Regions from separate parts of the Catenuloplanes atrovinosus genome, predicted to be linked through region 1. Evidence: predicted binding sites of a transcription regulator. Region 1 holds the regulator's gene; the other holds the start of a gene.
The links. Region 1 encodes HrcA, which represses chaperone genes, less so after heat shock. Its sites were predicted from a motif close to GGTTNGCACNCTCNNNNNGAGNGTGCNAACC; they were not measured.

Region 1 (14,263 bases):
CGGCCGCCAGGACGAGTTGGTCCGCCGCGTGGCCGCCGCCAACCCGCGCACGATCGTGGTGGTGAACGCCGGCTCGCCGGTGCTGATGCCGTGGCTGGACGAGGTGCCGGCCGTGCTGCTCACCTGGTTCCCCGGTCAGGAGGCCGGCGCCGCGCTCGCCGACGTGCTGCTCGGCCTGGCCGAGCCCGGCGGCCGGCTGCCCACCACCTGGCCGCGCCGCGACGAGGACGCGCTCTCCACGACGCCGTCCGGCGGCATCCTCGCCTACGAGGAGGGCGTCTTCGTCGGTTACCGGTCCGGCACCGCCGCCGCGCCGCTGTTCCCGTTCGGGCACGGGCTGGGCTACACCACGTGGTCGTACGAGTCGATCGCGGTCGAGACCGACCCCGCGCACGCCGGCACCGTCGTGGTCCGGCTGCGCAACACCGGCTCCCGCCCCGGCCGCGAGATCGTCCAGATCTACCTGGGCGCGGCCGTCGGCACCACGGTCGACCGCCCGGACCGCTGGCTGGCCGGCTTCGCCCCGGTGTCCGCCGCCCCCGGCCACACCGTGGAGGCCCGCATCCCGCTGCCGCCACGCGCCTTCCAGATCTGGGACGACGGCTGGCAGGCGGTCCCCGGCACCTACCGCGTCGAGGCCGCCCACTCCCTCCACGACCGCCGCCTGACCACCGAACTGAGCATCTGACCGGCCACGCCCGGCGGTCGCACGGCGTCCGGCAGGATGGGCGGGTGGGTGTGATCAAGCATGCGACCGCGAGCGTGTTCCTGTTCGGCCGCGTGGACGGTGGGTGGCGGCTGGGGTTGATCCGCCATCCGCGGTTCGGGCGGTGGATGCTGCCGGGCGGGCACGTGGAGCCGGGCGAGAACCCGGCGGAGGCCGCGCTCCGGGAGGTGCGTGAGGAGGCCGGGCTGGCCGCGACCCTGCTCGCGCCGCACGCGGGCTCGTTGCCGGGCTATCCGGCCGCGGCCCGCGTACCGGTGCCGGTGTGGATCACGGAGCAGGACGTGCCGCCGGAGAGGCGCCTGGCGTCCGCGCACGTGCACGTCGACCACCTCTACCTGGCCGTCGCCGGGAGTGCCTCGCCGACGACCGATCCGGAGCTGCCGTTCCGCTGGTACGCCCGGGAGGAGCTGTCCGGCCTGGAGATGTTCCCCGACACGCGCGGCGGGGCCGAGCTGCTGTTCCCGTTGATCGAGGAGCTCGCCGGCCCGGCCGGTCAGCCGGCGTCCGCCGGCACCTCGAAGTTGTAGAAGGCGCCGTACTCGCTCCACGTGCCGTCGGCCTTCACCGCGTAGACCATCAGGCGGTAGCGCCCCTCCGCCTCCGGCGTCCAGGTGACGGTCGCCCGGCCGTCCGCGCCGGCCGGGACCACGGCCGGCTCGCTCTCCCAGTCGAAGGAGTAGCGGTACTCGGCCACCTCGGTCCAGCCCGGCGGCGGGGAGAACGTGAACGTGCCCGGCACGCCGACGCCGCCGCCGGGTGGCCAGACGGTGTTGTCGTACACGTCGGCGCGGATGCCGGGCTCCGGGGTGAAGGCGTAGCTCCAGGTCGCCGCCATGGAGACGAAGCCGTCCGCACCGATGCCGCGGATCGTCACGTACTCGCCGTTCACCTCGGTCGCGACCAGGCTGTAGTGGGCCACACCGTCCGCGTCCGGCACGACGGTCTCGGCGGCGTTCTGGCCGCGGACGACCTCATACCGGGTGGCCGTGACGCCCGGCGCCGGGGTGATCGTGAGCTGGACCGGCCGGTTCCACTCCGGCGTGCCGCTCTCCGCCGTCACGTCCGGCATGGACCACGGCACGTTGAGGTCGTAGCGGGCCGGCGCGGAGACGTTGCCGGCGAGGTCCACCGACCGGACGAAGAGCGACATCGAGCGGTACGAGTCCGGGTTGACCGCGACGGTGGCCGTGCCGCCCGGCCTGTCGGCCCGCACCCGATCCGGCGCGTCCAGCGGGTCGGTGCACTCCCACTGGCCGTACCGACCCGGCTTGATCTCGCGCAGGCACGGCCAGGTGGTGTCCCAGTCGTACCAGTCGTACTGGAAGCCCGCGATGTCCGGGTCACCGTGGCCGTCGAGCACGAAGACCGGCTTCACGCCGGCCGGGCCCGGCGCGTCCCCCGCCGGGAAGTTGGTCGAGGTGACCACCGGCGCCGAGGGCTTGACGCCGTCCCAGGTGAAGTAGCACGTGTCCGACCAGGCCGAGGTCTCCGTCCCGTCGAGCGCCCGCGCCTGCCAGCCGTACGCCTGGTTCTGCGCCAGGTCCGCAGCCGGCACGGTGACGGTGGCGACCCGGCCGGACTCCCGCTCGGTGGAGTCCAGGTAGGTCCGGCGGGCGTCCGGGCTGCCGACCGGCCAGACCGCGAACTCGGCCGTCAATTCCTCCCCCTCGTCCGCGTCGGTCAGCCGGGCCTGCAGGGCCGCGGTGCCCATCGCCGGGTACGGCGCGGCCTTGACGCACGACCGGCCGGTGGTGAAGAGGTTGTCGCTGTCGACCGCGGGGACGGTGTTGTACGACAGCCTCAGGGCGACGTCGTTGTACCAGTTGAGCCGCCGGCCGTACGCCGGGTCGGCCTCGTGTGCGGCGGACACCCGCAGCACGAACGTGATGAGCCGCTGCCCGGCGGCGCTCGCCTCGGCGACCGCGGCGCCGACGTCGAAGCCGATCCGCGCGGTCGGGCAGTACTCCGGGGTCTGGATCTCGTCGAGCTGCGCCAGCTCGGCCGGCGCCCGATCCCAGGCGGGCGGTTCCGGGACCGGCTCGGTGCGCCACAGTTCGATGGAGCGCTTGGTGCAGTCGGCCGCGGTCCGCTCGGTGACGTAGACCGTTCCGCCGGTGACCAGCGCGCCGTCGTAGCGGGAGAGATCGAACGTCGCGTAGACGCGGGAGGTGTGGGACACCCCGGCCTCGTCCTGCCAGGTGCCCAGCGGCAGATGGGTCCGGTTGTCGTTGGGGAACGCCACACCGGGCGCGGCCGAGTCGGTCCAGCCGGTCACCACCCGTGGCGCCGAGCCGGAGTGCCAGGCGGCCGCGGCGATGCCCGGTGATCCGAGCACGACGCCGAGGCCGGCGACGATCGCCGCGACCCATGTCCTCTTCACGTGTGCTTCCTCTCCGACCGGCGGATCCGCGCCGGCCGACGAGAGTCAACTATCCGGTGTGGATCGAGAGCAAGGCCTTTGCCGGTACGCACACGGAACGTTCACGAACGGCGCAGCAGGTAGAGGTGCGAGTCGACGCCGGCGATCGGGCCGGACCAGGTGCGGGTGAAGCCGGCGCGTTCCAGCGTGCGCCAGGAGGCCACGTTCGCCGTGAACGGCGCCGCGACCACGGCCTCGAGGTGCGGGTGGCGGTCGAGTGTGGCCGGTGCGAGGTGGCGGATCGCGGCGGCGGCCAGGCCGCGGCCGGTCAGCGCGGGATCGCCGATCAGGTAGTCGATGCCGGCGGCGGGGACGGCGAACGCGCCGGTGGCGAGCAGCGCGTCGGCCCAGTCGGGGTGGTCCTCGATCAGGTAGCGCTGGATGAGGCCGACCGGGCGGCCGCCGGACTCGATGGCGAAGGCCTCGGTCGGCTCGCGGCCGGCGATCCGGTCGGCGTAACGACGGCGGACCGCGGCGGGCTCGGTCGACGCCTCCCACCAGCGGGCCACGTGCGGCTGGGCGAACCACGCGACGACCGTGTCCAGGTCGTCCACGGCCAGCGGGCGCACCGTGACGCCGGGCACGGCGGTCACCAGCGGCCGAGGCGGGCGGAGAGGACGGAGAGCGCGGCCACCCCGGCGGTGGAGGTTCTCAGGACCAGATCACCGAGGCGTACGGGACGCGCGCCGGCGTCGGCGAACGCGTCCAGCTCGGTGGGGGCGATGCCGCCCTCCGGGCCGACGACCAGGATGATCTCGCCGGCGGCCGGCAACGGGACGTGGCTGAGGCGGTCGGTGGCCTCCTCGTGCAGCACGAACGCGGCGGCCTCGCCGCGCAGCCGGTCCGCGACGCGCGCGGTGCTCAGCGCGCCGGGCGCGATCGTGGGCAGCCAGGGGCGGCGGGCCTGCTTGGCGGCCTCGCGCGCGGTGGCGGCCCACTTGTCGCGGGCCTTGGTGCCCCGGTCGCCCTTCCAGACGGTGACGGAACGGCCGGCGGACCACGGGATGATCTCGTCCACGCCGGTCTCGGTCATCGCCTGGACGGCCAGCTCGCCACGGTCGCCCTTGGGCAGGCCCTGCACCACGACCAGGCGCGGGTCCGGACTCTCGGCGTACCCGCGCGACACGATCTTGATCTTGAGGCTGCCCTTGCCGGACGCGAGCACGAGCGCGAGCGCGGTGCCGCCGCGACCGTCGGCGAGGATCAGCTCCTCGCCGGCGGTCAGGCGCTGCACGTTCGCCGCGTGGTGTCCCTCGGGGCCGTCCAGGGTCCACTCGTCGGCCGCGGGCAGCGACTCGACGAGGAAGAGTGGCGCCGACACCCGCTAGTGCCCGTTGAAGGCGTCGCGCATGCGGGAGAAGAAACCGCCCTGCTTGGACAGCTCGGCCACGTCCTCCCCGCGGGTCTTGGCGAAATCGCGGAGCATGCGCTCCTGGTCGGAGGTGAGCTTGGTGGGCGTTCGCACGTCGAGGTGCACGAACAGGTCGCCGCGGCCCTGGCCGCGCAGGCGCGGGACACCCTTGCCGCGGATTCGCATGGTGGCGCCCGGCTGGGTGCCGGCGCGGACGTCGATCTGCTCCTCGCTGTCCAGCGTCTTGATGGTCAGCCGGGTGCCGAGCGCGGCCGAGGTCATCGGCACGGTGACGCGGCAGTGCAGGTCGTCGCCGCGGCGCGAGTAGACGTCGTGCGGGCGCTCGTGGATCTCGACGTAGAGATCACCGGCGGTGCCGCCGCCCGGGCCGACCTCGCCCTGCTGGGCGAGGCGGATGCGCATGCCGTCCTCGACGCCGGCCGGGATCTTCACGGTCAGCGACCGGCGGGTGCGCACCCGGCCCTCGCCCGCGCAGGTCGGGCACGGGCTCGGGATGACGGTGCCGTGGCCCTGGCAGACCGTGCACGGCCGGGACGAGACGACCTGGCCGAGGAACGTGCGCTGCACGGACTGCACCTCGCCGCGGCCCTGGCAGGTCTCGCAGGTGGCCAGGTGGGTGCCGGCCGCGGTGCCGGCGCCGGAGCAGGTGGTGCAGATGACCGCGGTGTCGACCGTGATCGGCGCCTCGACGCCGAACGCGGTCTCCTGCAGGTCGAGCTCCAGCCGGAGGATCGCGTCCGCACCCGGGCGGGTGCGCGGGCGCGGGCCCCGGGTCGCGCCGGCCGCGGAGCCGAAGAACGCGTCCATGATGTCCTGGAACCCGACGAACGGGCCCGCACCGCCGGGGCCGCCCGGGGCGCCACCGCCGCCGGGGGCCAGCGGGTCACCGCCGAGGTCGACCATCTGACGCTTCTTGTCGTCCGAGAGCACCTCGTACGCCGCGTTGATGTCCTTGAACTTCTCGTGCGCCTCGGGATCCGGATTCACGTCCGGGTGGTATTGGCGGGCCAGCTTGCGATAGGCCCGCTTGATGTCGTCGTCGGTCGCGTCCCGGCTCACGCCGAGGATCCCGTAGTAGTCCCTGGCCACTGCGTTCGGTGTCCCCATGTCTGTCTGGATCAGGAATGCCGGCGGTTAGTTCTGCGCCAGCAGTTCACTCACGTAGCGTGCCACGGCTCGCACCGTCGCGATGTTGCCGGGGTAGTCCATCCGGGTCGGGCCGAGCACGCCCAACCCGCCCACGATCGTGCTGTGCGGCCCGTAGCCGGTGCTGACCACCGCCGCGGACCGCAGGTTGTCGACCTGGGTCTCGTCGCCGATCATCACCCGCGTGGTGGTCGGCTCGACCTCCCCGAACAGCTTGAGCAGGATCAGATCCTCCTCCAGCGCCTCGAGGATGGGCCGCAGCGAACCGTGGAAGTCCAGGATGCCACCCCGGGTCAGGTTCGCGGTGCCCGCCAGGACAACCCGCTCCTCGCGCCGCTCGACCAGCGTCTCCAGCAGTACGGACGAGAGCACGGCCATGGTCGGCCGCTGCTCCGGCCGGATCTCGTCGAGCAGCGTCTCCACCAGCGCCGGCGTGTCCACCAGGCGACTGCCGCAGAGCTTCTCGTTGATCCGGGTGCGCAGGTCGAGCACCACGTCGGTGTCGGTCGGCTCGGGCAGCTCCACCAGGCGCTGCTCGACCCGGCCGGTGTCGGCGATCATGACCAGCATGAGCCGGGTGGTGGAGACCTGGACCAGCTCCAGGTGACGCACCGACGACCGGGCCAGGCTGGGATATTGCACGACCGCGACCTGCCGCGTGAGCTGCGCCAGGAGCCGGACAGTGCGATGCACCACATCGTCGAGGTCGACGGCGCCGGCCAGGAACCGCTCGATGGCGCGGCGCTCGGCCGGGCTGAGCGGCTTGACCCGGGACAGCCGGTCCACGAACAGCCGGTAGCCGCGATCCGTGGGGACGCGGCCGGCGCTCGTGTGCGGCTGCCGGATGTAGCCCTCCTCCTCGAGCACCGCCATGTCGTTGCGCACGGTGGCCGGGGAGACGCCGAGATTGTGCCGCTCGACCAGGGCCTTGCTGCCGACCGGCTCCTGCGTCGCGACGTAGTCCTCGACTATCGCGCGCAGAACGGCGAGCTTGCGATCGTCCAATGGCATCGCCAACCTACCTTCCCGCCGGTCCCCCAGGATCCTCTCGCCGATGCTGCTGCACTGCTGGCACTCGACTGTAGCGAGTGCCAGTCTACGTCGCACGTGCGCGAGAAGCGATGATCACTTTGCTCTACATATGCGATATTTCTGATATCTGGTAGGCGCGCCGGAGGCGGGCGGTACCGGGTACTGGCCTGAGTTGATCGACCCCTCTACCGTGGCGGGCATGACCGAACCGCCTCGTCCGCCTGGTGAGGGCTACCCGGGTCACAACGACCCGACCGCTCCTATGCCGCCGTCGTACAGCACGCCACCGCCCCCGGACGGCGGTGGGTACCCGCCCCCCACGCCGCCGACCAGCGGGGCCGGGGCCTACCCACCACCGACCAGCGGAGCCGGGGCATACCCACCGCCCACCAGCGGAGCCGGGGCATACCCGCCCCCCACCAGCGGAGCAGGGGCATACCCGCCACCCACCAGTGGGGGTGGCGCCTACCCGCCGCCCACCAGCGGAGCTGGGGCGTATCCGCCGCCCACCAGCGGTGGTGGTGCCTACCCGCCGCCGGCCGGCGGTTACGGTCCCCCGCCCGGTGGCGGCACCCCGCCCGGCGGCTACGGCGCGCCGCCCGGTGCCGGCTACGGTCCGCAGTTCGGCCAGCCCGGCTACTCCGGCGCCAAGGCCAACTACGCGAACGACGACAAGACCTGGGTGATCCTCGCCCACATCGGCGGCGTGCTGTTCGGCTTCCTGGCCCCGCTGATCGTCATGCTGGTCAAGGGCAACGAGTCGCAGGTCGTCCGCGCGCACGCGGTCGAGGCGCTCAACTTCCAGATCACCTGGGGCATCGCGGCGCTCGTCTCGCTGGTGCTCACGGCCTGCTCGTTCGGTCTGCTGTTCTTCCTGCCCGGCATCGTGTGGCTGGTCGTGGTGATCTTCGGCATCATGGCGACCATCAAGGTCAACGACGGCGAGTGGTACACGTACCCGATGACCTGGCGTGTCGTGAAGTAGACAGGACGAGTTCCGTCCCGACCCCGTGCGCCGACCTCACCCGGCCGCGGGGTCTCTTCATGTCAGCAGGTCGCGGATCACGCCGTCGGCGAGCAGGCGGCCGTCGCGGGTGAGCACGATCCGGCCCGCGTCGTAGGCGTCCGGCTCCAGCAGGCCCCGGACCAGCGCGCCCTTGGCCCCGGCGCGACCGGCCTCGTCCAGCGCGGCGAGCGGCAGGCCCTCGGCGAGCCGGACCCGGAGCATCACGTCCTCCAGGTGCCGGTCGGCGTCGGTGAGCAGTTCCCGGGCCAGCGCGGGCGTCTCGCCGGCGGCCAGGCGCTTCGCGTACGCCGCGGGGTGCTTGACGTTCCACCAGCGCACGCCGCCCACGTGGCTGTGCGCGCCGGGGCCCAGGCCCCACCAGTCGCCGCCGGTCCAGTAGAGCAGGTTGTGCCGGCACCGGGCCTCGGGCGTGGCGGCCCAGTTGCTCACCTCGTACCAGTGCAGGCCCGCGGCGGTCAGCGCACGATCCGCGGCCAGGTAGCGGTCCGCGGCCACGTCGTCGTCCGGGTACGGCAGCTCGCCGCGGCGCATGCGGGCGGCCAGCCGGGTGCCGTCCTCGACGATCAGCGCGTACGCGCTCACGTGGTCCACCCCGGCGTCGATCACCGCGGCCAGCGAGCGGTCGAAGTCGTCCGCGGTCTCCCCCGGCGTGCCGTAGATCAGATCCAGGTTGACGTGCTCGAACCCGGCCTCCCGGGCCTCGATGGCGGCGGCCGGCGCACGGCCCGCGGAGTGCTGCCGTTCGAGGATTCGCAGCACGCCCGGCGCGGTCGACTGCATGCCCAGCGAGACGCGGGTGAAGCCGGCCGCGCGCAGGCGCCGAAGATACGACAGATCAACCGATTCCGGGTTGGCCTCCGTGGTCACCTCCGCGTCGGCCGCGAGCCCCCAGGTGTCGTCGATCGCCTCCAGGATGCGCGCGAGGTCGTCGGCCGGCAGCAGCGTCGGCGTCCCACCCCCCACGAACACCGTGTCCACCTTTTCCGGTTTTTTCGTCATAACGTGGGAGGCGAGACGCAGCTCGGCCAGCACGGTTTCCGCGTATTCGTCCCGGCTCGCCCCACCGCCCAGCTCGGTCGCGGTGTACGTGTTGAAGTCGCAGTACCCGCACCGGCTCGCGCAGAACGGCACGTGCACGTAGACGCCGAAGCCACGCCGGCCGGAGGCCTCGAGCGCGGCCGGGGGCAGCGCGCCGTCACGGGGTACGGCCTCGCCGTCGGGAAGTTCGCCTGGCACTCCACTAGTGTGCCCGCATGACGTCCGCGCTCCTGCGGGTGGCGGCCGGCACCGGGGTGGCGACCCTCACGCTGGACAGCCCGCACAACCGCAACGCCCTGTCCACCCCCCTGATCGCGGCGCTGTCCGAGGCGCTCGCCGCGGCCGTGGCCGACCCGGCGGTCCGGGTGATCGTGCTGTCCCACACCGGCCCGGTCTTCTGCGCCGGCGCCGACCTGAAGGAGACCGCGGCCGCGTTCGACGGCGACGGCACGCTGCCGGTGGTGCCGCTGGCCGACCTGCTGGCCTCGCTCTGGGAGTCACCGAAGCCGATCGTGGCGCGGGTCGGTGGCCCGGCGCGCGCGGGCGGCATCGGCCTGATCGCGGCCGCGGACATCGTGGTCTGCGCGGAGGAGGCGACGTTCGCGTTCAGCGAGGTCCGGCTGGGCGTGATCCCGGCGGTGATCTCCGTGCCGGTGCGCCGCCGGATCTCGGCCCGGGCCGCCGCCGAACTGTTCCTGACCGGTGACGTCTTCTCCGCGGCCCGCGCGGCGGAGATCGGGCTGGTCACCCGGGCGGTGCCGGCGGACGCGCTGGACGAGGCCGTGGAGGCGTACTGCGCGTCGCTGATCAAGGGCGCGCCGGCCGCGCTCGCCGGCGCCCGGCGACTGCTCCAGGACGTCACTGTGCGTGACGAACTGGCCCGGATGGCGGACGCCTCGGACCACTACTTCCGATCCGCGGAGGGCCGGGAGGGCATCCTGGCGTTTCGGGAGAAACGCGCGCCGACCTGGGTCCCCTGACCAACTCGTCCGGGCGGCGGCGGAGCGTCGGTAAGCTTGACGCCTCAGGACGTGGGGGTGACGATTGCGGATACGGGGAGTTGTGACCGTCTGCGCGGTTCTGGCTCTGGTCGCGGCGCTCGGCGCCCTTGCCGCCCGGCACGATTGGCGCGACACCCTCCCCGCGGTTCCGCTCGTGCTGGCCCACGCGTGCGTCGTCACGGCGGACGGCCAGGTCAACCTGGACGCGCATCAGATGGCCAACGCGGCCACCATCGCCGCGGTCGGCATCCGGCAGGAGATGCCGGAGTACGCGGTGGTCGTGGCGCTCGCCACCGCACTCCAGGAGTCGAAGCTGGAGAACCTCTCCGGGGGCGACCGCGACTCGGTCGGCCTCTTCCAGCAGCGGCCCAGCCAGGGCTGGGGCACGCCCGACGAGATCCTTGATCCGCGGTACGCGGCGGCCCGGTTCTACGGCGCGCTGCGCAAGGTCGAGGGCTGGGAGGACATGCGTGTCACCGACGCGGCCCAGCGGGTGCAGCGCAGCGCGTTCCCCGAGGCGTACCAGAAGTGGGCCGAGGAGTCCGAGGTGCTGGCCAAGGCGCTGTTCGGCAAGGCCACCGGCGCGGTCTCCTGCACGATCAGCGGCGAGCCGGAGGTCCGCGGCGCCGCGGCCGCGGCCGCGCTCGCCGACGGCCTCAGCGCGGACTGGGGCAAGCTGCGCGCCGCCACGGCGGACCGGGCCGGCCTCACGGTCGAGGTGCGGGACGACCGCGACGGCTGGCGGTACGCGCACTGGCTCGTCTCGCACGCCACCGACCACGGCGTCGAGCGCGTGCTCTTCGGCGGCCTGGAGTGGGACGCGAAGGACGGCGACTGGTCGCCCATCGCGGGCGTTCCGGCCGCGGGCACCGGCCGGGTCGTGGCCGAGGTCTTCGACTGAACCGGCGCTCATTACCCAGCCGCGCGCGCGGACAATCACCATTCACGTGAATAGTCGAATTCAGTCATGCGCCCTTCACATCACCTACAGGTAGTGGGATATGCGCATGAAAAAGCCCGGCCGCGTGACGCGGCCGGGCTCGGGACCCGAAGAGGTCAGTAGCGGCTGACGCTGCGGCGGCCGGCGAAGCCGGTGACCAGCGCCACACCGATGGCGGCCAGCACGACCTGGGTGACCAGCTCGCGCCAGTCGAAGCCGGCGGTGTCCGCGTAACCCATGGTCCGGGCGATCACGGTGCCGAGCAGGGCGGCCGCGACGCCGATGACCAGGGTCAGCCACAGCGGGATGTTCTGACGGCCGGGTACGACCAGACGGCCGAGCGCGCCGATGACCAGACCGACGATGAGAGCGGTGATGATGCCCATGAGGGTCATTTGAGTCGCCTCCTACTCCGGGGTTTTGCACGAATCCTCGTCGTGTGTGATCGATGGATTCCCGGAGTGCGCGGAAACCAAACCGCCTATCGCAATAACAATTTCCGGGCGTCCCCGAGAGCGCGGTCCATCGTCTCGAACGCCATCGCCGGCGGCGCGGCGATCGGGAACCAGGTCAGCTCCGACGCCTCGTCCCGGTCCAGCGTGATCGACGCGCCGGCCGGCAGCGTGGCCAGGTAGATGCAGTCGAGCACGGGCAGCGTCTCGTCCTGGTACTCGTACGAGCCCAGGTACATGCCGACCAGCTCGCCCAGCGTGATGTCCACGCCGAGTTCCTCGCGCGCCTCGCGCACGCCGGCCTCGGCCGGGTGCTCCCAGCCGTCGCAGAAGCCGCCGGGCAGCTCCCACCGGCCGGCCCGCGGCTCCCGGGCGCGCAGCAGCGCCATGAACTCGGTGCCGGACTCGGACAGGATGATCAGCCCGGAGGTGGGGCGCGCGTTCACGTACACGTGGTAGCCGCAGGACGCGCAGACCGACGGCGGTGCGGTGGGCAGCGCCGCACCGCACCGCGAGCAGTGCACCGTCACTTCTTGCCCGTGCCCTTGCCCGCGTCGCCGCTGTCGGAGGTGTTCAGCGCCGCGATGAAGGCCTCCTGGGGCACCTCGACCCGGCCGACCATCTTCATCCGCTTCTTACCCTCCTTCTGCTTCTCCAGCAGCTTCCGCTTCCGGGAGATGTCACCGCCGTAGCACTTGGCCAGCACGTCCTTGCGGATCGCGCGGATCGTCTCGCGGGCGATGATCCGGCTGCCGATCGCGGCCTGGATCGGCACCTCGAACTGCTGCCGCGGGATCAGCTTCTGCAGCTTGGAGGCGATCGTGACGCCGTAGTTGTACGCCTTGTCCTTGTGCACGATCGCGCTGAACGCGTCCACCGGGTCGCCGTGCAGCAGGATGTCCACCTTCACCAGGTCGGACTCCTGCTCGCCGGACGGCTCGTAGTCCAGCGACGCGTACCCCTTGGTCCGGCTCTTGAGCTGGTCGAAGAAGTCGTAGATGATCTCGGCGAGCGGCAGCGTGTAACGCAGCTCCACCCGCTCGCTGGACAGGTAGTCCATGCCCTTGAGCTGGCCGCGGCGCCCCTGGCAGAGCTCCATCACCGCGCCGACGTAGTCATTCGGCGCGAGGATCGTGGCGCGCACGGTCGGCTCCCAGATGGAGGCGATCTTGCCGGCCGGGAACTCGCTCGGGTTCGTGACCGTGACCTCCTCGCCGCCCTCGATCTGCACGCGGTAGACCACGTTCGGCGCGGTGGAGATCAGGTCGAGGCCGAACTCGCGCTCCAGCCGCTCCTGGATGATCTCCAGGTGCAGCAGGCCGAGGAAGCCGCAGCGGAAGCCGAAGCCGAGTGCCGCGGACGACTCCGGCTCGTAGACCAGGGCCGCATCGTTGAGCTTGAGCTTGTCCAGCGCGTCGCGCAGCGCCGGGTAGTCCGAGCCGTCGATCGGGTAGAGGCCGGAGTAGACCATCGGCCGCGGGTCCTTGTAGCCGCCCAGCGCCTCCGTGGCCGGCCTGGAGTTGATCGTGACGGTGTCACCGACGCGGGACTGCCGCACGTCCTTCACGCCGGTGATCAGGTAGCCGACCTCGCCGACGCCGAGCGCGGTGCCCTTCTGCATCTCCGGCGAGATGACGCCGATCTCCAGCAGTTCGTGCACCGCGCCGGTGGACATCATCTTGATCCGGTCGCGCGCCTCGATCTTGCCGTCGATCACCCGGATGTAGGTCACCACGCCGCGGTAGATGTCGTACACCGAATCGAAGATCATCGCGCGGGCCGGCGCGTCCGCCTCGCCCTTCGGCGCGGGCAGCTGCCGGACCACCTCGTCGAGCAGGTGCGCCACGCCCATGCCGGTCTTGCCGGAGACCTTGAGGCAGTCGTCCGGCTCGCAGCCGATCAGGTGGGCGAGTTCCTCCGCGTACTTCTCCGGCTGCGCGGCCGGCAGGTCGATCTTGTTCAGCACCGGGATGATCTGGAGGTCGTTCTCCATCGCCAGGTACAGGTTCGCCAGCGTCTGCGCCTCGATCCCCTGCGCGGCGTCGACCAGCAGGATCGCGCCCTCACAGGCGGCCAGGCTGCGCGACACCTCGTAGGTGAAGTCCACGTGGCCCGGCGTGTCGATCATGTTGAGGACCGCGGTCTCGCCCGCGCGCTCGCCCTCCCGCACGGTCCACGGCATCCGTACCGCCTGGGACTTGATCGTGATGCCGCGCTCGCGCTCGATGTCCATCCGGTCGAGGTACTGCGCCCGCATCTGGCGCGCGTCCACCACCTCGGTGAGCTGCAACATCCGGTCCGCCAGCGTCGACTTGCCGTGGTCGATGTGGGCGATGATGCAGAAGTTCCGGATGGCGCCGGGATCGGTCGCGCCGGGGTCACGCATGGGTGGCACGTTCGTCCGTTCTTGTCGTCGAGGCCGCTGGGTTCACGCGTCGGATCGCACTCCATGGTCCCATGCCGCCGACGCCGCCCGGCGACCCGCCGGTAGAAGAGCACAAGACCACGAGCATCAGAGGGTACGCCCGGGAACTCCCCCGCCTCGATCGCTTCGCGGCCCGGTGCCGTCACGCGCTCCGCGCGCTGCCGTAGTGCCCCCTGCGGTAACGATTTCCGGCACCGCCGGGCAGGATGGGGCGATGGGTGTGGTCTCGCTGCCGGAGGTCCCGTACGGTGCGACCGCGCTGCGGCCGTCGTGGGCCGACCTCCCCGAGGGGTTGCGCGCCGCGATCGCGGCGCGCCTGGAGTCGCCGGTGGTCTGGGCCACGACCGCCGGAGGCGGGTTCACCAGGGGATTCGCCGGCGTGCTGGACACCGGCTCCGGGCGGCGATACTTCGTGAAGGCCGCGTCGCTGTCGCACGAGCGGCACCTGGCGGACTGGCAGTACCGCGAGGTGGCGATCACCGGCGCGCTGCCGGAGGCGGTCCCGGCCGCGCGCCCGCTGTGGTCGCTGACCGCAGCCGGGTACTACGCGACCTGCCTGGAGGCGGTGGACGGGTCCGTACCGCGGCTGCCCTGGTCCCCGGCGGAGCTGAACGCCGCGCTGGACGCATGGGCCACCGCGGCGGACGCGCTCGCCTCCCCACCGGCGGAGCTGACCGCGATGGA
Region 2 (14,263 bases), 2.2 Mb from region 1:
TTGACCGCGGCCGGCCCCGGCGCGTCCCTGATCGGGACAGGCCGCCGGCCGCCGCTTCTGGCGCGCCGCTGATCGGGACTGACCGTCGGCCGCTTCGCGCCTGCGTGGCCTGGCCGGCCAGCGGACGAAGGGGCGTCCTGATCACCATTCCGTCCGATACTTCCCGGCGCGGACGGCCGGCGAGCCGCGTTCGCCCGCCGATTCCGTGTGGTGCCGCGTGGTCGCCGCGTCCGTGGTCGACGGCATCGGTCCGGCCGGCTTTGCTCTGCTTACCTGAACGAACCCGACCAAAGTGCTCGCCGGGACGTCACTCGCGAGTGGCGGTTTGTGGGTGATTCGTCCAGGTAAGCAGAGCAAATGCTGCCGGGAGGGCGGCGCCGGGTCGAGGCGGCGGGGGATCAGGCGGGGGTGGGGATGCCGAGGCGGGCGGCGCGGGCGAGGGCGGCCTTGTGGTGGGGGCTGGTGTAGAGGCGGCGGGGGAGTTGGGTGAGGGCGAGGTTCAGGGCGCGGGTGCTGAGGGCGGCGGTCAGGTCGGTGGTGGGCAGGCCGGGGAGTCCGTAGAGGCGGCGGGCCCAGGGTGGGAGCAGGGAGACGGCGAGGCCCGCTATGCCGGTGTAGAGCAGGCGCGGCGGGCCGAGGTTGACCAGCAGTCGCAGGGGGAGGCCGCCGAGCAGGGAGGTGCCGGGGGTGGGGATCGGGGGCGCGCTGAGGAACGCGAACGTGGAGGCGGCGTCGGGGGTGATGCGCAGCTCGGGGCGGATCTCGGCGTAGTAGTCGGCGACCTCGGCGACGGTGCCGGGGACGGTCGCGGGGTCCAGGCCGATCAGGGCGGCGGCGCGGCGCTGTTCGGCGTAGTAGCCGTCGGCCTCGGCGGGGGTGAGAGGGAGTCCGGCGCGGAGGGCGGTGGTCAGGAACGACTCCACCTCGGCGACGTGCACCCAGCGCAGCAGTTCGGGGTCGTCGAGGCGGAACTCCTCGCCGGTCAGCGGGTCGGTGGCGCGCATCGCGGCGTGCCGGCGGCGGACGCGCCGGGCCGCGGCCTCGGCCTGCGCGGTGGTGCCGTAGAGCACGGTCACCACGTACTCCGAGGTGCGGCCGAGGCGGCCCATCGGATCGGCGCGGTACGACGAGTTCTGCGCGACGCCCGCGATCGCGCGCGGGTGCAGCGCCTGGAGATAGAGCGAGCGGAGGCCGGCGACCAGCATGATCGGGCTGGCGTGGACGCGCCAGCTCACCGAGCCGGGACCGAACAGACCGAGGTCGTCGTCGGGATCCATCCACCAAGACTACGGCGGGGAACGCTCACCGATCGGCGGAGCGGCGGGACTGGCAGCCGGGGCAGAGGCCCCAGAACGTGACCTCGGCCTCGTCCACCTCGAAGCCGGCGGTGTGGTACGGCTCCAGGCAGGGCGCGTCGCCGACCACGCAGTCGACGTCCGCCACCTCGCCGCAGCCGCGGCAGACCACGTGGTGGTGGTTGTCGCCGGTGCGGGCCTCGTAGCGCGCGGGGCTGCCGGCCGGCTCCAGGCGGCGGGCCAGGCCGGCCCGGGAGAGCGCGCCGAGCACGTCGTAGATGGCCTGGGTGGAGACCGAGTCCAGGCGCAGCCGCACCTGCCGGGCGATCTCCTCGACCTCCAGGTGGCCGCCGCGGGCGAGCACGTCGAGCACGGCGAGCCGCGGGCGGGTGACCCGCAGGCCGCGCATTCGCAGCTGCTCGTCGGCGGTAGGCATCCAACCATGACAACACGTCGCTGCCTGCCGCTCAAGACGCTCGCTCACAGGTGGTGCTCACGGACACATCAGCGGATTACCAGAGAAGATCGGGAACCGGACCGATCAGGCGGTGACTTTGTTGACGTAGCAACCGGACGTACGGCCTGAGGAGTCATCGTGTTCGAGACCATCAACGGCATGCCCGCGCATGTGCTCATGGTGCATGCGGCGGTCGTCTTCGTGCCCCTGCTCGCGCTCGGCGCGATCGTCTTCGCGGTATGGCCGGCGGTGCGCGGCCGGATCGACTGGGCGGTCGCGCTGCTGGCCGTGGTCGCGCCGCTGTCCGCGCTGTTCTCGATGCTCTCCGGCAACGCGTTCTACCGCATGCGGGAGGCGGACGGCACGCCGGAGCAGTTCCTCGACCAGATCGGCGTGCACGCCTCGTACGGCCAGCGGACGTTCGTCTTCTCGCTCGGCCTCGCCGTGGTCACCGGCGCGCTGCTGTTGCTGACCCGCCGGGCCACCGGCCCGAAGGCGCTCTCCATCGGGCTGAGCGTGGTGGCGGTGGTGCTGGCCGTGGTCACCGGCTACTTCGTGGTGATGACCGGCGACTCCGGCGCGGCGATGAGCTGGAAGATCTCCTAGAACAGCACCCGCCCGCAGACCGCGCACAGCGCGATCACCATCACGACCAGCGCGCCGATCCCGACGCCGTAGCTCAGGCCACGCGCGCGGGACTCGGCCTCGTCGATCGCGGCCGCGTCCTGGCGGGGCAGCCGGCGCGGCGGCGGGGACGGCCGCAGCATCGGCGGACGCCAGCCGGGCGGCGGGGGCTGCTGCGGCGGCGGCCCGGTGTACCCGGTCTCGGCCGCGGACGGCGGCGGGCCGGAGACGTCCCGCCAGGGGCTGTGGTCGTCGGGGGCACCGCTGGGGGTCGTCACGTCATCCGACGCTACCAACGCGCCATCCGGACGACCCACCTGCGGGGGACACCGGACATCCGCGGGTGGGTACGCTGGTGCGCGTGAACCCGGAGCTTGAGCCGCGCGCCGGCATCGACGACGAGCGCACCGTCGACCTGGTCGACGACGACCTGCCCGTGCTCCCGGACCAGACGTCCGACGACACGGACCGTGGCTGGGGAGAGTACGGCAGCGGTGGCAGCAACGACGACCGCCTGCTCGAGGACCGGCCGCCACACTGGTGACAAAGTTATCCACAGGCCGGGGAGACCTGCCTGTGGATAACGTGTGGATCTGTGGATAACCCGCGCGTTCTGTGGACGGCGGGTTACGAGGCGCTGGCGGCCGGGCTGCTGGACGTGGTCGTCGAGGAGCTGGTCGACGCCGCCGCGGGCTTGGCCGCGCCCTCCGACTTCGACTCCGTCTTCGTCTCGGACGACGAGGACGACGCCGCCGCGCCCGACTTGCCGGACTCGGACGAGGACGAGGCGCTGCCGCCACGTGAGTCGGTGCGGTAGAAGCCCGAGCCCTTGAACACGATGCCCACCGAGTTGAACAGCTTGCGCAGGCGCCCCTGGCAGGCCGGGCACTCGGTCAGCGGGGCGTCGCTGAACGACTGCACCGCCTCGAGCTGGTGGCCGCACTCGGTGCAGGCGTACTGGTAGGTGGGCACGTTCCCCTCCGGAGGATCATCGGCTCAGTGACGTCCGAGGCAACGCCGGGTTGGCACTCGGGAATTCCGAGTGCCAATGATCCGTCATCGGGGCGCCCTCCGTCCAGCGAGGCGGCGCTCACCCGAGCCGGACCAGCCCCCCGGACGGGGTGATCACCGCCTGGACGCGCCGATCGTGCGGTTCGCTGGGCAGCTCGTCGACCAGCTCGCCGTCGTGCAGCAGCGCCACGACCAGCGCGGACGCGCACCTGGTGAGCGCGCGGTCGTAGGAGCCGCCGCCGCGGCCGAGCCGCACGCCGCGCCGGTCCACCGCGAGCGCGGGCACCACGACCAGCGTGGCCTCCGCGATCGCGGCCGGCCCGCGCCGCCGCCCGCTGGGCTCACGCAGGCCGCGGGCGCCGACGGTGAGCGACGCCGGCCCCCCGTACTCCGCCCAGTCCAGGTCGAGATCGCGCAGCAGGATGGGCAGCAGCAGCGTCCCGTGCGGGCGCAGCATCCGGGAGAGCGAGTCCGGCAGGTCCGCGCCGCCGGGCTCCGCGCCGACCGGCACGTACGCGGTGGCCAGGGCCGGCCGTTCCGCCTCTATCAGGTCGCTCAGCGCGCGGCGCACCCGCCCGGCCGCGGCCCGGCGATCGTCCTCCGGCAGCGCCCGCCGGGCGGCCAGCACCCGGTCCCGTACCGTCGTCTTGAGCGCCCGGTGATCGTTCTCCCGCGCGAGGTCGTCTTGATCCGAAAAATCCGGCACGCAACACTCCAGCCACAACCCCGGCATTCGGGGCGTCCTGTGCCAGCATCGCAGCTAACGGGCCCGGCGTCATGGGGGGAGAGGCGGTGACCCTGCGCGGACGGTTGACCTCCGCCTTCCTCTCGGTGGTGCTCGGCCCGGTGCTGCTCGGTGCCGTCTTCGTCGGCGGCGCCGTCGACGCGCTCGGCCGCGACCGCGCGCAGGAGCGGCTCGACCTGGCCGCCGAGGCGGTCCGCGGTGCGGTCGGCGGGCTCTGCGGACGGCTCTCCGCCAGCGCGGACGCGCTCGCCGTGCTGCCCGACCCGGCCCAGCGCGCCGGCCTGGCCGCGCGGGTCGTCTCCCGCGGGCTGGCCAGCGCGGTCCAGGTGGTGGACGGGACCGGCGCCCCGCAGTTGACCACCGCGAACCTGCCCGCGTCGCCGTGGGCCGACTGCGCCGCGCCGGGCAGCGCCGAGGCGCCGCCGCGCGCGATCGCGGCCCGGGTGGAGATCCGCGACGCGTTCGGCCTGCGGGTGGCCGTGGTCTACGTGGTGCAGGCGGTCGACGAGGGCCTGGTCCGCCGGCTGTCCGCCGCGACCGGCGGCGGCGTCACGCTGATCGAGGACCCGGACGGTACGGCCGCGCGCGGCGCCGCGGAGCCCGCGGACCGGGCCGGACTCGCCTGGCTGACCGGCGGTGGCAGCGCCGCCGACGGCGACGGCCGGTACGTCCGCCGCCTCGGCCCCGCCCCCGGCCAGCCGCTCCCGCTGGCCGTCTCGGTGCCCGGCCCGGACCGCCGTGACCTCTTCGCCGTGCTTCTCGGCATCGTGGTGCTGGCCGGCGCGCTCGCCGTGCTGGTCGCGGCCGCGCTGGCCCGCTCCACCACCCGCCCGCTGGCCGAACTGGTCCGCGCCGCCGACCGGGTGGCCGGCGGCGACCTGGACGCGCGCGTGCCGGTGCGCGGGCACGACGAGGTGGCCCGGCTCGGCGGCGCGTTCAACCGGATGACCCGGGAGACGCAGGCGTACGTGCAGGCGCTCACCGCCGGCCGCGACCAGTTGCGCCGGCACCTGCGCACGCTCGGCGAGACGCTCTCCGGCACGCACGACCTGGACCGGATTCTGCGCGTGCTGCTGCGTACCGCGATGGTCGCCACCGGCGCGCGGGCCGGCCTGGTGCTGCTGCACGACCCGGAGACCGGCCACCTGGTCGGCCGCTGCGCGGACGGGCTGGGCGACCGGACGCCGCACGCGGAGCCGGCCGCACTGCGGATCGCGGTCGGGCGTGGCCTGCTCGGCTCCGTGGCCGCCACCGCGGAGCCGCGCCGGGGCCGGGTGCACCCGGACGGCGCGCCGCTCTGCCCGGAGGAGCCGCGCTGCCGGACGTACGTGGCGGTGCCGTTCCGGCCGCCGTACGACGACGCGGCCGGGGAGGCCGGGCCGGCCGCGAGCGGCGTGCTGGCGCTCTACGACCGGCTCGGCGCGGACGACTTCGACGACGTGGACCTGGGCACGCTGCGCACGTTCGCCGGGCAGGCCGCGGTCGCGGTGGAGAACGTACGGGTGCACGAGGAGGCGCAGCGGCTCTCGCTCACCGACCCGGTCACCGGACTGTGGAACTACCGCTACCTGCAGGAGTCGATCCGGCGCGAGGTGGAGCGGGCCAGCCGGTTCGGGCGCACGCTGGCCGTGCTGGTGCTGGACCTGGACCACTTCAAGGCGGTCAACGACACGTACGGGCACGCGGTCGGCGACGCGGTGCTGGTGGAGTTCGCCCGGCGGGTACGGTCCGGCCTGCGCGAGGTCGACCTGGCGTTCCGGCAGGGCGGCGAGGAGTTCGTGGTGCTGCTGCCGGAGACCGACTCCGACGGCGCGGCCACGGTCGCGGAGCGGCTCGGCGCCGCGGTGCGGGACAGCCCGGTGGCGGTCTCCGAGCGGCTGCGGGTGCCGGTGACGGTCTCGATCGGGATCGCGGTCTACCCGCGGCACGGCGGGCACGCCCAGCGCGTGCTGGACGCGGCGGACGAGGCGGTCTACGCGGCGAAGGCGGCCGGCCGGGACACCTACCGGATCAGCGCGCCGCCGCCGGCCGCGCGGGCGCCACGGGCCGGCGTGTCGTCGGCCACCATCCCGGCCGTACCGCTGCTGGCTCTTGATTTTGATCGGGAATCCGAGCTTGATGTCCGTCTTAATCCTGTTTCGGTGGCGGGTGAGGCCGATGGGGCAGATGATGAGGGGGCAGCCGCGACTCCGTCCGGCGTGCCGTCGGGACCGCAGACGCCGCGGCAGAGCCGTGGCCGATAGTCTCGCGGCATGTCGGACCCCACCCTCAGCGAAGGTGCCGTGACCCGAGCCATGACCACGACAGACACCCCGCAGGCCGCCTCCGGCCGCCGAGCCGTCAAGGCGGTCATTCCCGCCGCCGGACTCGCGACCCGGTTCCTGCCCGCGACCAAGGCCGTCCCCAAAGAACTCCTGCCCGTGGTCGACCGGCCGGTGCTGCAGTTCATCGTGGAGGAGGCCGCCGCCGCCGGCATCACCGACGTGCTGCTGGTGACCGGGCGCGGCAAGACCTCCATGGTGGACCACTTCGACCGCCGCCCGGACATCGAGGAGCGGCTGCGCACCAAGGGCGACGACAAGCGGCTGCACGAGGTCCGGCGCACCAGCGACCTGGCGGACATCTACACGGTGCGCCAGGGCGAGCCGCTCGGCCTCGGCCACGCGGTCGGCACCGCCGCCTCGCACGTCGGCGAGGAGCCGTTCGCGGTGCTGCTCGGCGACGAGTTCGTCGAGGAGGACAAGCCGCTGCTGCCGGCCATGCTGGACCTCCAGGCCCGTACCGGCGGGATCGTCCTGGCCTTCATCGAGGTGCCGGACGACGAGGTCTCCCGGTACGGCATCGCCTCCGTCGCGCCGGCCGAGGGCTACGAGGAGCACGGCGACGTGGTCCGGGTGACCGGCCTGGTGGAGAAGCCGAAGAAGGAGGAGGCGCCGAGCAACTACGCGGTCGTCGGCCGTTACGTGCTGCCCGGCCGGATCTTCGACGTCATCAAGGAGACCAAGCCCGGCAGCGGCGGCGAGATCCAGCTGACCGACGCGATGGCCACGCTGCTGGCCGAGGGCACGCCGGTGCACGGCATCGTCTACCGCGGCACCCGGTACGACACCGGCATGCCGCTCGGCTACCTGCAGACCGTGGTCCAGCTCGCGGCCAAGCGGGAGGACATCGGCCCGGCGTTCCGCGCCTGGCTCGGCGACTACGTCGGAGGACAAACCGGATGACTGCGACGGCCGACGCCGAGGCGGCCGCTAACGAGCTGACGCCACTCGCCGACTACCTGGGCAGCGTGCTGCGCAGGTTACGGCCGTTGCCTCCGCTCGACCTCGACCTCACCCAGGCGTACGGGAACGTGCTCGCCGAGCACGTGACCAGCCCGCATCCGGTGCCCGCGTTCGACCAGGCGGCCATCGACGGGTACGCGGCGCGCTGGGAGGACATCGCGGCGGCCGGCCGCAGCGGTTCGCACCCCGCCTTCGGCATGCACGAGGGCAGGGTGCCGGACCCGCGGCCGGTCCGTCTCAACGTCGTCGGCGACCTCGGCGCCGCCAGCTGGCGCCCGGTCCGGCTCACGCCCGGCGCGTGCTTCTCGGTCGCGGCCGGCTCGCCGCTGCCGATGGGCGCGGACGTGGTGGTGCCGGTGCCCTGGACCGACCAGGGCATGGCCGCCGTCGAGATCTACCAGGCCCCCAAGCGGGGGTACGGGCTGCGCCGCGCCGGCGAGGAACTGCCGGCCGGCTCGGTGCTCGCCCGCGCCGGCTCCTACGTCAGCCCGGCCCTGGTCGCGGTGTTCGCCGCGTCCGGGATCGGGCACGTGGTGGTGCGGCCCAGCCCGCGCGTGGTCGTGGTCGCGACCGGCGACGAACTGGTCGAGGTGGGCCGCGCCAGCCAGCCCGGGCAGGTCGTCGACGCGAACTCGCACGCGCTCACCGCCGCCGCGGTGGAGGCGGGCGCGCTGGCGTACCGGCTGGGCATCTGCGACGACGACCCGGAGGGCCTGCGCGCGCTGCTGGAGGACCAGACGCTCCGCGCCGACCTGCTGATCACCACCGGGGGTACGGGTACCGGCCCCGGCGACATGGTCCGCCGCATACTCTCCCGGCGTGACGTCGGGCGCACCGGGCCGGTCACGTTCACCGATGTGGCGCTCTATCCCGGCACCGCGCTCGGGTTCGGTACGGTCGGTGCCGAGGAGGTACCGATCATATGTCTGCCCGGGGACCCAGGCGCCGCGCTGGTGGGTTTCGAGGTGCTGGCCCGGCCGGCCATCCAGCTGCTGGCGGGCGCGGAGCCGGTGTTCCGGCCGAGCGTGCGGGCGCACCTGCTGGAGACGGTCTCGTCGCCGGCCGGCCTGCGCGAGTTCCGGCCCGCGCACGTGGCCGAGCGGCGCGGCGGGGGCTACACGGTCCAGCCGCTGGCCGGTGGGCCGTACACGCTCTCCGGCATGGCCGAGGCGAACGGCCTGCTCGTCCTGGGCGAGCGGGTGACCAGCGCCGCCGCGGGCTCCACCGTGGACGTGTTGCTGCTCGACCGGCGGAGGTGACCGCGTGATCTGGGGGGAGACCCCCGGGTGGCCGGCCACGCTGTCGGACGGGCCGGTGCTGCTGCGGCCGTACCGGCGCTCCGACGCCGCCGCCTGGTCCGAGGTGCGCATCGCGAACCGCGCCTGGCTCACCCCGTGGGAGTCGTCGCCGCCCGGCCCGTGGAACGAGCTCAACTCCACCCGCGCGTACCGGTACGTGCTCCAGGACATGCGCCGGACCGCGCGGCGCGGCGAGAGCATGCCGTTCGCGGTCTGCCTGCGCGAGCCGGGCCGGCCGGAGCGCGTGGTCGGCCACCTCAACCTGGGCAACATCGTGCGGCGCGCGTTCTGCTCCGCGTACTGCGGCTACTGGGTCGACTCCCGGGTCGCCGGCCGCGGCATCATCCCGACCGCGCTGGCGCTCGCGGTGGACCACGCGTTCGGCCCCGGCGGCCTGCACCGCATCGAGGTCAACATCCGTCCGGAGAACAAGCCGTCCCGGCGCGTCGTGGAGAAGCTCGGCTTCCGTGAGGAGGCTTACCACGCGCGCTACATGCACATCGACGGCGCCTGGCGTGACCACCTCGGATACTCGCTGACCAGCGAGGACGTGGCCGCCGAGGGTGGTCTGCTGCGGCGCTGGCACCGGTTGAGCCGGCCCCCCGCATGATCTTTTTTACCGGGGTACGGTCGGCGCGCCGTACCGGTTTGCCCTCGGGCCACCCGTAACCTCGAAGAACTGGGACTTGACGGCGGCCTCGCGGTCGTCGATGGGGTGACGGGAGGGTTGAGGGTGCCGACCTCGGTGCTCCTCGCCGTCCTCGCTGCCGCCGGGCTGCTCGCCCTCGCGCCGGCGTTGGTTCGCCGGTACGACGCAACCGAGCGCCAGGTGGCGGAGCGGGCGCAGTCGACGGCCAGGGTGCTTGAGCGCCGCCGCCGTCGCCGCACCGTGCCCGGACGCCGCCCGCTCAACCCGCCACGGCACCTGATGCCGCCGGGTTCCGTGCCATTTTCGCCTGATAGTGCCGGTTTGTCCAGCTCCGTGGGGGTGGAGTCGTCCACGCCCGTCTCCGGCCCACCCGGCCCCGGCGGGCGGCGCGGCCGGCGCCGGTCACTGCGCCTCGTCCCGGACGGCGCCCGCCGCGCCCCACGGCGCCCCGCCACGCGCCGCCGCCACGCGACCGCCGTCACCCGGCGCCGCCGCGTCCTGGCCGCGCTCGCCCTCCTCAACGGCGTCCAGCTCATCGGCGTGGCCGTCGTCGGCCCCGGCTTCTGGATCAGCGTCTCGGTCACCGGCACCCTCCTCGTCGTCTACGTCGTGCACCTGCGGAACCGGGCCATAGCGGAACGCCGCCGGCGCCGCCAGGAGACCCGTGAGGCACTCTGGCTGGCCCGCCGGCAGGCCGAGGTGCGACGGGAACAGGAACGGCGTGCCGCCGCCCGCAAGGCCGACCGGCTCCGCCTCGCCGCACAACGCGAAGCGGTACGCCGGGCCGCGATGGGCCTGGACCGCGGCCCGGAGACGGACCTGCCCGCCGCGGCGGACGGCACCCCCGCGCCCCCGGCACCCCCGCCCCGCGGCGGCTCGGTGTCATACCGGCCACCGCCCGGGCTCCGCGGACGCCCCTACCAGGCCGGCGGCGGACCCGGCCAGATGCGGCGGCCAGACTCCGCGTGACACGCGGGGGGCGATTCGCGTGGGCGTCACGGGGCCTGTTAATGTTGTCCACGTTCCGCCAGCGGGAAGCCGCCAGGCGGGGTTGGGGCTGTGGCGCAGACTGGTAGCGCACCTCGTTCGCATCGAGGGGGTCAGGGGTTCAAATCCCCTCAGCTCCACGAGACTCTGGACGCCTCGTGTTCGCGGATTGCGCGAACCGGGGCGTCTCGTCATTTCTGCTCCGGGGCCGAGCCCCGGACGCCCCACGGTCCGGTGGGCGCGCTGAGTGCGGTGGGTGCGCTGAGTGCCGTGGGCGCGCTGAGTGCGGTGAGTGCCGTGGGCGCGCTGAGTGCGGTGGGTGCGGTGGGTGCACTGAGTGCGGTGAGTGCCGTGGGCGCGCTGAGCGCGGTGAGTGCCGTGGGCGCGCTGAGCGCGGTGAGTGCGGTGGGCGCGCTGAGTGCGGTGAGTGCCGTGGGCGCGCTGAGTGCGGTGGGTGCGGTGGGTGCACTGAGTGCGGTGAGTGCCGTGGGCGCGCTGAGCGCGGTGAGTGCCGTGGGCGCGCTGAGCGCGGTGAGTGCGGTGGGCGCGCTGAGTGCGGTGAGTGCGGTGGGCGCGCTGAGTGCGGTGGGCGTGCTAGGCGCGCTGGGGGTGCGGCGTGGGGTGGAGCGGTCGCAGGTGGGGCGGGGAAGCGCCGTCGGGGCATGTTGGATTGCCGAGGGGGAGAGGCTGATCGGGGTCGGCGGCGGGTGTGCTCCTCAGGTGGCGAGCTGAGGGGCGGGTGTTCGGAGTTGGCTGGGTTGTGGATGAAATTCGCTGGGCTGGCGAATTGGGTCTATGGCGGCGGTGATATTCGTCTGGTTTATGCCGTGGTCGAATGTGTGCGTCGCGTCGTTCTGAAGGGCCGAGTGGTCACGGTTGCGAGGACGGTGGGGGCTGTGACGGTAGAACGGACTTCGCTGTTCTGAACGCGGCTCCTATGAGGCTCGCCAAGGTCTTCTCCGAGATTTTCCCATCCTGGCGTAGTTGGAGCGCGCCTATGACGACAACGGAGACGAGGGCGGCGGTCAGCACGATGGGCAAGATCCACCAATCGACCGCCCGAGCCGCCACCAAACCGATGGCGGTCACGACAGTGAGGCATGTCAGGTAGAAGAGCCCGGCACGCCAAGGGGTTCCGGCGGCGAGCCGTTGCCGCTCGATCTCCTTCATCACCGCGATCACATCTTCGCTGTTGGCTCCGTGAATGGAGTAGCGGGAACGTGGCAGAAGACGTACGCCGCAACTGGGGCAATTGCCACGTCGTTGCTGTGGGCCGATGCCCGTTCCGCCACACGATCTACAAAATCCTTCAAGTGGCTCAGGCGGTGAAGCTTCGTCTTTAAACGCATTCGACATAGCTTCAGTATGGTATTGGCCGCAAGGGGAGATACTCGATGGTCTTGCGTGCCCGGCGCTGTCACTTGGGCGACGGGCCGGTGGATGGGAGCCGGGTGAGAGTGGCTCCACGAGACTCTGGGCGCCTCGTGTTCGCAGATTGTGCGAATCGGGGCGTCTCGCCGATTTCTGCTCCGGGCCGAACCGGGAAGACCCACGGTCCGGTGGGGGTGCCGGTTGTGCGGCGCGGGTGAAGCGGTCGCAGGTGGAGTGCGGAGGCGGCGTCCTGTGGCGCGCCGGATCTCCGAGGGAAGGGTGATCGAGGCTGGCGGTGCGCTCCTCGGTGGGTGACCTGAGGAGTGCATGTTCAGGTCTGGCTGTTTTGTGGGTGACTTCCGTTGAGCTGACGAATCCGGTCTATGACGGCCGCGACATTCTTTTGGTTTATGCCGTAGTCGAATGCGGTTAAGTGCATCGTCAATTCACTCTTGACGGCTATGGCCGTGCCCTCCGATGTCGGCGTTATGGTGCACACTACCTGTTCGCCGTAGGACAGGAAACTCCATCTCGTCTTGGCCGAAACGACGGACTCCCCTATCCGGATGGGAAGTTTGAGTCTGGGAAGGACGAGTAGGGCATCCTGGCACATCTTCATGGCTTCGGGCTTGCTCTTTGACGTGATAATGGTATCGGCGAAGCTTGTCATTATTCCAATCCAGGGGAAGCCGCACTGATTTGCCACTGTTTCGCAAGCGCGAAGAATTCACGTGAGGCCCGCGCCGATCTTGGTCTGGAGGATATACCCCACGGGCCTCGGAAGAAAAGAGAGGTGATGAATACCGCGATCATGGCGATATCGGTCAAGGCGTCGTTGGGAGTCTTCTATGTCGGGGCGGGCCCCGAGGGCGGCTGAGGAGCCGGCTGGTTGAAGTCGCGAACGCGCTGCCGGGTGGGCGCCGGTGCATCGGCGTGGAGGCCGACCATGTCTCCGCCGCGTTCCGGTGCCGCTGGATGTCTGGGCGGTCTTGCCGACCTGACTCGCGATGGAGGCCATGGCGGTCTTGCCGCGTGGGGCTGCGCGGCTGTAGGGGGCCGGGTGCCCGGCGTCGCCGGGATTGCGCCCGCTGGTTGCCCCGAGCGGGTTGTGGCGCCGGTCTCATATCATTGTGAAAAGCTTGTTTCGGCCACGAGAAATGGTTTCTTGTGGGTCGTGGGTCCCGTTCTTTATAGGTGTAAACCCGGTGTTCGGCTTTAGGTTTTTCTTGCCTCTTTCACGATGGGATGACAGGATTCCCGTCGAACGGCCCGCAGGGGGTCGTGGGCGAGGTGTTGATCCGCCGGGTGAGTTGGTCGCCCATGTCCGGCGGGGAGCCAGAGGCGAAACCGACGTCCTTGGTGTCAATCCAAGGAGACGCTCTCATGTTCAGTCTGAATGGTGGCTCCCCGTGCGGGGAGCTCGCATCCATCAGTTCCGGTGCGCCGGCCTTCGAGGCTCGGCGTCGCGTTCCGGCGTCATTCCGCTAGACCGCTGAAATCGTCGGCGGCAGCGTAGCCACCGGCCGGACTGGTTCCCGCGATCGTCGTACCCCCGCGTTCTCGTGCCCTGGAAAGGGTGCTTGAGGACGTGGTGACGGGTGCTGCGCGGGTTGTGAGCTCTTTCGCCTGACCGCGCTCTAGGAATGCGCGGATTTCGACAGGGAGTCGAACGTGTCGGAGATATTCGACGTCGTCTGGTCGTGGATCGTGGAGGCGGTGGGTCAGACCTCGTGGCGTGACCTCATGCCGCTGGGACTCGCCGGCATCTTCGTGTGGTGCCTGTGGCTGTACCGGGCCGTGCTGTCGCGGTTCGCGAGGCCGGTCGTGAACGACTTCCGGACCACCACGAGCGTGGTGGTGCCGGCCTACCGGGAGGACCCGGACATCCTGCTCGAGTGCCTGGACACCTGGCTGGAGCAGAACCCCACCGAGGTGATCGTGGTGCCGGATCTGGCGGACACCGAGGTGATCCGGCGGCTGCGGGCGGTCGAGGACCCGCGGGTACGGGTGATCCCGTTCCTGCACTCCGGGAAGCGCTCCGCGCTCGGCGTCGGCATCCGCGCGGCGACGAGCGAGATCGTGGTGCTGGTCGACTCGGACACGCGCTGGCTGCCGGGACTGCTGGACGCGGTGCAGATGCCGTTCGTGGACCCGCGGGTCGGTGGCGTCGGCACGCAGCAGAACGTGTACCAGCGCACCACCAGCGTGTGGCGCCGGGTCGCTGACTGGCTGGTCAACCTGCGCTACTACGACTACGTGCCGGCGATGGGCCGGGCCGGGGCGGTGGCCTGCCTGTCCGGGCGGACCGCGGCGTACCGGCGGGCGGCGATCCTGCCCGTGGTGCCCAACCTGGAGGACGAGTTCTTCCTCGGCCGGCGGTGCGTGGCCGGCGACGACGGCCGGCTGACCTGGCTGGTGCTGGCGTCGGGTTACCAGACCGTGCACCAGTCGTCGGCCCGCGCGCTGTCGATGTTCCCGAGCTCGTTCCGGGCGTTCGTGAAGCAGCGGGTGCGGTGGAGCCGCAACTCGTACCGGACGTATC

Region 2: the regulator HrcA is predicted to act here: its motif matches at 3,397-3,427, upstream of J2S41_RS36935 (FmdB family zinc ribbon protein).

Annotation. Positions count from the first base shown of each region.
Region 1 is NZ_JAVDYB010000001.1:6,060,181-6,074,443, forward strand. It holds gene J2S41_RS26810 (beta-glucosidase) at 1-688, shown strand, start outside; gene J2S41_RS26815 (NUDIX hydrolase) at 733-1,254, shown strand; gene J2S41_RS26820 (hypothetical protein) at 1,221-3,107, opposite strand; gene J2S41_RS26825 (GNAT family N-acetyltransferase) at 3,209-3,730, opposite strand; gene J2S41_RS26830 (16S rRNA (uracil(1498)-N(3))-methyltransferase) at 3,736-4,467, opposite strand; gene dnaJ (molecular chaperone DnaJ) at 4,471-5,607, opposite strand; gene hrcA (heat-inducible transcriptional repressor HrcA) at 5,653-6,675, opposite strand; gene J2S41_RS26845 (DUF4870 domain-containing protein) at 6,896-7,681, shown strand; gene hemW (radical SAM family heme chaperone HemW) at 7,739-8,959, opposite strand; gene J2S41_RS26855 (enoyl-CoA hydratase-related protein) at 8,977-9,741, shown strand; gene J2S41_RS26860 (hypothetical protein) at 9,806-10,663, shown strand; gene J2S41_RS26865 (GlsB/YeaQ/YmgE family stress response membrane protein) at 10,819-11,097, opposite strand; gene J2S41_RS26870 (NUDIX domain-containing protein) at 11,184-11,678, opposite strand; gene lepA (translation elongation factor 4) at 11,681-13,540, opposite strand; gene J2S41_RS26880 (phosphotransferase) at 13,794-14,263, shown strand, end outside.
Region 2 is NZ_JAVDYB010000001.1:8,252,992-8,267,254, forward strand. It holds gene J2S41_RS36910 (oxygenase MpaB family protein) at 399-1,277, opposite strand; gene J2S41_RS36915 (Fur family transcriptional regulator) at 1,303-1,731, opposite strand; gene J2S41_RS36920 (DUF2231 domain-containing protein) at 1,891-2,358, shown strand; gene J2S41_RS36925 (translation initiation factor 2) at 2,355-2,654, opposite strand; gene J2S41_RS36930 (hypothetical protein) at 2,738-2,920, shown strand; gene J2S41_RS36935 (FmdB family zinc ribbon protein) at 3,004-3,348, opposite strand; gene J2S41_RS36940 (5-formyltetrahydrofolate cyclo-ligase) at 3,467-4,093, opposite strand; gene J2S41_RS36945 (GGDEF domain-containing protein) at 4,180-6,375, shown strand; gene J2S41_RS36950 (UTP--glucose-1-phosphate uridylyltransferase) at 6,427-7,356, shown strand; gene J2S41_RS36955 (molybdopterin molybdotransferase MoeA) at 7,353-8,675, shown strand; gene J2S41_RS36960 (GNAT family N-acetyltransferase) at 8,680-9,324, shown strand; gene sepX (divisome protein SepX/GlpR) at 9,448-10,332, shown strand; tRNA gene J2S41_RS36970 (tRNA-Ala) at 10,417-10,490, shown strand; gene J2S41_RS36975 (hypothetical protein) at 10,621-11,082, shown strand; gene J2S41_RS36980 (hypothetical protein) at 11,221-11,520, opposite strand; gene J2S41_RS36985 (hypothetical protein) at 12,053-12,391, opposite strand; gene J2S41_RS36990 (glycosyltransferase) at 13,393-14,263, shown strand, end outside.